2 linked regions of the Sporichthya brevicatena genome follow. The protein of the gene in region 1 interacts with the protein of each later gene in a pairwise test. Links are inferred from orthologs where the notes say so. Each region holds a gene or a part of one and is shown on either strand. Other genes may lie near its edges. The genes, in order: aceE and nth.

Region 1 (3,652 bases):
GGAGGGCTCGACGTGGCCGGGCCGGCCCGACTTCGGCGTCAGCAGCCAGACCACACCCCCGTCCACGAGGGAGGCCAGGGAGTCGACGAGGGCGTCCACCAGGTCACCGTCGCCCTCGCGCCACCACAGGAGGACGGCGTCGACGGTTTCCTCGTAGTCCTCGTCGACCAGGTCGTTACCGGTCACGTCCTCGATCGCGTCGCGGAGGTCGAAGTCGACGTCGTCGTCGTAACCGATCTCCTGGACGACCTGACCCGAGGCGAAGCCCAGCCGCGAGATGGTCGCGGCCGCGCCCTCGGCGCTGGCGCCCAACGTATGTCTCCTGTTCCTCGTGTGCCCCACTGAGGTGGTTGGCGGGTAGTTCATCCGGTTCAAGGCCCACCGCGCAAGTACCCCCGCCGGTGGTGTGGACAGCGATCGAGACACAGCTCACGCCCGAAACGCCCGGTTTACCGGGGGGTAGCGATGCACGAAACGATCTCCGGGACAACGATGGAGGGGACACCCCGGCACCGCAGGGGGTGGCCTCGGAAGAAAAGGACCTCCGCCGTGACATCAGGACGCGAACGGTTCTCCGTCATCAGCGACGGGCTGCCCACCCAGCTGCCCGACGTCGACCCCGAGGAGACGCGCGAGTGGCTGCAGTCGCTCGACGCCGTCATCGACGGCGGCGGCCAGGCCCGCGCCCGCTACCTGATGCTGCGCCTGCTCGAACGCGCCCGGGAGCGACAGGTCGGCGTCCCCGGTCTGCGCAGCACCGACTACATCAACACGATCTCGACCGAGAACGAGCCGTGGTTCCCCGGCGACGAGGACGTCGAGCGCCGGATCCGCGCGTTCATCCGCTGGAACGCGGCCGTCATGGTGTCGCGCGCGAACCGCCCGGGCATCGGCGTCGGCGGCCACATCGCGACCTACGCGTCGGCGGCCTCGCTCTACGACGTCGGCTTCAACCACTTCTTCCGCGGCAAGGCCGGCGGCGAGTCCGGCGACCAGGTCTTCATCCAGGGTCACGCCTCCCCCGGCATCTACGCCCGCGCATTCCTCGAGGGTCGCCTGTCCGCGGACCAGCTCGACGGCTTCCGACAGGAGCTGACCTCCCCGGTCGGCGGTCTGCCGTCCTACCCGCACCCGCGGCTGATGCCGGACTTCTGGGAGTTCCCGACGGTCTCCATGGGTCTCGGCCCGCTGCACGCGATCTACCAGGCCCGGTTCAACCGCTATCTGTTCAACCGTCAGATCAAGGACACCTCGCGGTCGCACGTGTGGGCGTTCCTCGGCGACGGTGAGATGGACGAGGTCGAGTCGCTCGGCGCGATCGGCGTCGCGGCCCGCGAGGAGCTCGACAACCTCACCTTCGTCGTCAACTGCAACCTGCAGCGGCTCGACGGCCCGGTGCGTGGCAACGGCAAGATCATCCAGGAACTGGAGAGCTACTTCCGCGGCGCGGGCTGGAACGTCATCAAGGTCGTCTGGGGCCGGGACTGGGACCCGCTGCTCGCGCGGGACGTCGACGGCGTCCTCGTCAACGCCATGAACACCACCCCGGACGGGCAGTTCCAGACCTACACGACCGAGTCCGGCGCCTACATCCGCGAGAACTTCTTCGGCCGCGACCCGCGGCTGCGCAAGATGGTCCAGAACATGACCGACGAGCAACTCACGAAGCTCTCGCGAGGTGGGCACGACTACCGCAAGGTCTACGCGGCGTTCAAGGCCGCGCGCGAGCACGTCGGGCAGCCGACGGTGATCCTCGCCCACACCATCAAGGGCTGGACGCTCAAGAGCTTCGAGGCGCGCAACGCGACGCACCAGATGAAGAAGCTGACCAAGGACGACCTCAAGGAGTTCCGCGACCGGCTGCACCTGCCGATCTCGGACGCCGCGCTCGAGGCCGACCTGCCCCCGTACTTCCACCCCGGCGAGAACTCGGACGAGATCAACTACCTGCTCGAGCGCCGCCGGGCCCTCGGCGGGTTCCTGCCCTCCCGCACGGTCCGGGCCAAGCCGCTCAAGCTGCCCGGCGCGGCCGCGTTCACCCAGATGGAGAAGGGCTCGGGCAAGCAGCCGGTCGCGACGACGATGGCGTTCGTCCGGCTGATCCGTGACCTGATCAAGGACCCGGAGATCGGCCACCGCTTCGTGCCGATCATCCCGGACGAGGCGCGCACCTTCGGGCTGGACTCGATCTTCCCGACCGCGAAGATCTACTCGCCCCACGGCCAGAACTACGACGCCGTCGACCGCGAACTTCTGTTGTCCTACAAGGAATCGACGCAGGGTCAGATCCTGCACGAGGGCATCAGCGAGGCCGGCGCGATGGGCTCGGTCGTCGCCGCGGGCACGTCGTACGCGACGCACGGCGAGCACATGATTCCCGTCTACATCTTCTACTCGATGTTCGGGTTCCAGCGGACCGGCGACGCCATCTGGGCCTTCGCGGACCAGCTCGGCCGCGGGTTCCTGATCGGCGCCACCGCGGGCCGCACCACGCTGAACGGCGAGGGCCTGCAGCACGAGGACGGACACTCGCTGTTGCTCGCCTCGACGAACCCGGCGTGCGTGGCCTACGACCCGGCGTTCGGGTTCGAGGTCGGCCACATCGTGCAGGCCGGGCTCAAGCGCATGTACGGCTCGTCGGTCGCCCACCCGCACGGCGAGGACGTCTTCTACTACCTGACGGTCTACAACGAGCCGTACGTGCAGCCGGCGCAGCCCGCCGGCCTCGACGTCGACGCGCTGCTGCGCGGCATGTACCGGTACGCGCCGGCGCCCGAGGTGGCGAACGGCGCCCCGCGCGCCCAGCTCCTGGCGTCCGGTCCGGCGATGCAGTGGGCCCTCGAAGCCCAGGCCCGCCTCGCCTCCGAGTGGGGCGTCGGCGCCGACGTCTGGTCGGTGACCTCGTGGTCGGAGCTGCGCCGCGACGGCATGGCGTGCGAGGAGCACAATCTTCTTCACCCGGACAGCGAGCCGCTCGTCCCGCACGTGACGCGGTCGCTGACCGGCGCCCCCGGCCCGGTCGTCGCGGTCAGCGACTGGATGAAGGCCGTCCCGGACCAGATCGCGCGGTGGGTCCCCAGCGACTTCATCTCGCTCGGGACCGACGGCTGGGGCCGCTCCGACACGCGGGCCGCGCTGCGCCGCCACTTCCGTGTCGACGCCCAGTCGATCGTCGTCCGGACCCTCGCCGAGCTCGCTGCCCGCCGGGAGATCGAGCCCGACACCGTCCGCAAGGCGCTCGACGCCTACCGGCTCACCGACGTCACCGCCACCACCGCCGCGGAGGCCGGCGGGGAGACCTGAGCCGGCGGGCTCAGTCGCAGTCCTCGGCGAACGGGGCGCAGCCGACCTTGCCGCCGGCGGCGCGCCACTGCTTGAGGTTCGCCGGCCGGAGCCGGTCGGCGAACCGGCGCATCGCGTCGACCGACTCGCTGCCCTGCAGCTCGAGCGTCCAGCCCTCGCCCCAGGCGATCCGGACGACCCCGGCGCCGCCGTCGCCCGCCTGCCCCCACGTCGCCGACCGGCCGCGGATCTCGCCGGACCCGGCGGCGGTGAGCGGCTCGCGGTCGTCCAGGTCGGCGAGGCCGAACCGGCGCAGAGTCACGCTGAGGTACGCCGACTCCGCCGGGTCGGGTCCGTCCCACTCGGCGAA
Region 2 (3,061 bases), on another replicon or contig:
CCGAACCCCTACGCGGACGGCCGCTGACCCCGGCCGGTGGAAAAGAAAGGGTGACACCCCTTACTCCGCAGTAAGGGGTGTCACCCTTTTTTGACAGGGGCGCCGCGGGTCCGCGGGTCAGCGGGCGCGGCGGCTCAGGCGCTCGAGGTCGAGCAGGACGACCGCGCGGGCCTCGAGGCGGATCCAGCCGCGGCCGGCGAAGTCGGCCAGGGCCTTGTTCACGGTCTCGCGGGAGGCGCCGACGAGCTGGGCCAGCTCCTCCTGGGTGAGGTCGTGGCCGACGTGGACGCCGTCGTCGGACTGGACGCCGAAGCGGCTCGACAGGTCGAGCAGCGCCTTGGCGACGCGGCCGGGGACGTCGGAGAAGACCAGGTCGCCGATGACCTCGTTCGTGCGGCGCAGCCGCGACGAGATCTGCTTGAGCAGCGACAGCGCCACCTCGGGACGGCCGGAGACCCACGTCGTGAGCTCGGTGTGCCCCAGCGCGAAGATCTGGGTGTCGGTGACCGCGGTGGCGGTGGCCGTCCGGGGGCCCGGGTCGAACAGCGAGAGCTCGCCGAACATCTCACCCGGGCCGAGGATCGCCAGCAGGTTCTCGCGGCCGTCACTCGACGTGCGGCCCAGCTTCACCTTGCCGTCGGCGACCACGTAGAGCTTGTCGCCGGCGTCCCCTTCGCGGAACAGCACCTGGCCGCGACCGAGGTTGATCTCCGCCATCGAACGACGCAGTGCCCCGGCGGCCTCGTCGTCGAGGGCCGAGAACAGCGGCGCCTTACGAATCATGTCGTCCACGGCACGCCTCCTCTTCCTCCCGCAGCGTAGTGGCAAACGGGGTTGTTCTCGCAGGTGGGCGGCTCGGTGATCCGGTGTCAGTATCCGGAACTACCCTGACGAGGTGCCACGAAAGTTCGCCGGCGAGTCGCCGCTCGCCCTCACCCGCCGTGCCCGGCGGATCTCGCGTGTGCTCACCGAGACCTACCCGGACGCGCACTGCGAGCTCGACTTCACCACTCCGCTCGAACTCCTCGTGGCCACGATCCTGTCCGCTCAAACCACCGACGTCCGGGTCAACCTGGTGACGCCGGTGCTGTTCGCCAAGTACCGGACCGCTGCGGACTACGCCGCCGCCGACCGCGCCGAGATGGAGTCGATCGTCGCCTCGACCGGGTTCTTCCGGGCGAAGACGAACTCGGTGATGGGCATGGCACAGGCCCTGTGCGACCGCTTCGGTGGCGAGGTGCCGAACCGGCTCGAGGACCTCGTGACCCTGCCCGGCGTCGGCCGCAAGACCGCCAACGTCGTGCTCGGCAACGCGTTCGGGGTCCCCGGCATCACCGTCGACACCCACTTCGGCCGGCTCTCGCGCCGCTTCGGGTTCACGACCGAGGACGACCCGGTCAAGGTCGAGCACGAGGTCGGCGCGCTGATCCCGAAGAAGGACTGGACGGACTTCTCCCAGCGGATGATCTGGCACGGCCGTCGGATCTGCCACGCCAAGAAACCGGCCTGCGGGGCCTGCCCGGCGGCGGCCCTGTGCCCGGCCTTCGGCGAGGGCGAGACCGATCCGGAGAAGGCGGCCAAGCTCGTCCGGACCTCGGGCCCCCGATGAGGCGCGCGCTCGCGGCGGCCCTGACGGCGCCGCTGCTGCTCGCCGCGTGCGGCGACGAGGACGCCGGAACGGGTGCGAGCGGCCCCCGGGGGGCCGACGCCCCCGTCCTGACCTGCGAGGGCCTCGACAAGGCCGTCCCGGGGGCCCCGGCGGCCGCCGCGTCGCCGTCGGGGAGCCCGACCGCGCTGCCGAATCTGACCCTCGACTGCCTCGGCGGCGGCGAGCCGGTCAAGCTGCGGTCCCTGCGCGGGCCGATGGTGATCAACGTGTGGGCGAGCTGGTGCAAGCCGTGCCTGGCCGAGCTGCCGTACCTCACCGAGGCCCACGCCGAGCTGACGGAACGGGTCCGGTTCCTCGGGGTCGCGGTGCAGGACGCGGACACCCCGTCCCGCGAGTGGCTCTCGTACCACGGAGTGCCGTGGCCGTCACTGGCCGACCGTAAAGGTTCGGTTCGCGGCCCGCTGCGGATTCCCGGCCCGCCGGTCACCCTCTTCGTCAACTCCGAGGGGAGAATTGCCGCGGTCCACTATGGTGCGTTCACGAGCGCACGCGCCGTCCGGGACGCGGTCGCGGAGCACCTCCAGGTCTCCTGAGGGAGCGGGGTCCGAGGGGACGTGGGTGAACAGGGTCGAGCTGCCGCAGTGGTTGGCTCCCCTCGTCGACCTCGCCGGGACGATCCAGCCTGCTGATTTCGGCCCCCTCCTGCCGGCGCAGCCGTCCTCCGGCGAGCGCGCCTCGGCCGTCCTCCTACTCTTCTGGGAGGACACCTCCCAGGGCGTTCCCGGGGACATCCGCATCCTGCTGATCCGGCGCGCGTCCGACATGCGCAACCACGCGGGGCAACCGGCCTTCCCGGGCGGGACGGTCGACCCCACCGACGACGGCCCGGTCGAAGCCGCGCTCCGGGAGGCCGTGGAGGAGACCGGCCTGGATCCGAGCGGTGTCGAGGTGCTCGCGACCCTGCCGGAGCTCTCGCTGGCGGTCAGCGGCTTCGCGGTGACGCCGGTGCTGGCCTGGTGGCGCGAGCCGAGCCCCGTGCGCCCGGTGGACCGCGCCGAGGTGGCCTCGGTCCACCTGGTCCGCGTCGCCGACCTCGTCGACCCCGCGAACCGCCTCACCGTGCGTCACGTCTCGGGCCGGATGTCGCCGGCGTTCGACGTCGACGGCCTGCGGGTCTGGGGCTTCACCGCCTACGTCCTCGACCGGATCCTGCACCTGGCCGGCTGGGAGCGGCCGTGGGATCGGGACCGGGCCGAGGAGATGTCGTGAGCGTGATCGACGTCGTCCTGCTGGTCGCCTGTGTCTCGTTCGCGGCGGCGGGGTATCGGCAGGGGTTCATCATCGGCCTGACGGCGTTCGTCGGGTTCCTGGCCGGCGGCATCCTGGGCGTCTTCCTGGCGCCCGAGATCGTGCAGGTGATCGACGACGAGCTCGGGCAGGCGATCTTCGCCG

The links.
Region 2: the proteins of aceE (region 1) and nth interact in binary tests that used the Escherichia coli proteins (3 or more experiments, as listed by UniProt). The link is inferred for Sporichthya brevicatena from one-to-one orthologs.

Annotation. Positions count from the first base shown.
Region 1 is NZ_BAAAHE010000063.1:21,425-25,076, reverse strand. What follows is about bases 163-3,503. They hold aceE (pyruvate dehydrogenase (acetyl-transferring), homodimeric type), read left to right. Parts: upstream 163-549; coding sequence 550-3,303; downstream 3,304-3,503. Other genes in these bases: ABD401_RS24450 (hypothetical protein), read right to left, coding at 3,314-3,503; ABD401_RS24460 (DUF3052 domain-containing protein), read right to left, coding at 163-312. Also shown: more of ABD401_RS24460, read right to left, coding at 1-162; more of ABD401_RS24450, read right to left, coding at 3,504-3,652. UniProt on the Escherichia coli protein: Component of the pyruvate dehydrogenase (PDH) complex, that catalyzes the overall conversion of pyruvate to acetyl-CoA and CO(2).
Region 2 is NZ_BAAAHE010000001.1:66,269-69,329, reverse strand. What follows is about bases 3-2,752. They hold nth (endonuclease III), read left to right. Parts: upstream 3-895; coding sequence 896-1,609; downstream 1,610-2,752. Other genes in these bases: ABD401_RS00310 (NUDIX hydrolase), read left to right, coding at 2,228-2,752; ABD401_RS00315 (TlpA family protein disulfide reductase), read left to right, coding at 1,606-2,202; ABD401_RS00325 (cyclic nucleotide-binding domain-containing protein), read right to left, coding at 118-792; ABD401_RS00330 (MBL fold metallo-hydrolase), read left to right, coding at 3-27. Also shown: more of ABD401_RS00330, read left to right, coding at 1-2; more of ABD401_RS00310, read left to right, coding at 2,753-2,878; ABD401_RS00305 (MarP family serine protease), read left to right, coding at 2,875-3,061. UniProt on the Escherichia coli protein: DNA repair enzyme that has both DNA N-glycosylase activity and AP-lyase activity. The DNA N-glycosylase activity releases various damaged pyrimidines from DNA by cleaving the N-glycosidic bond, leaving an AP (apurinic/apyrimidinic) site.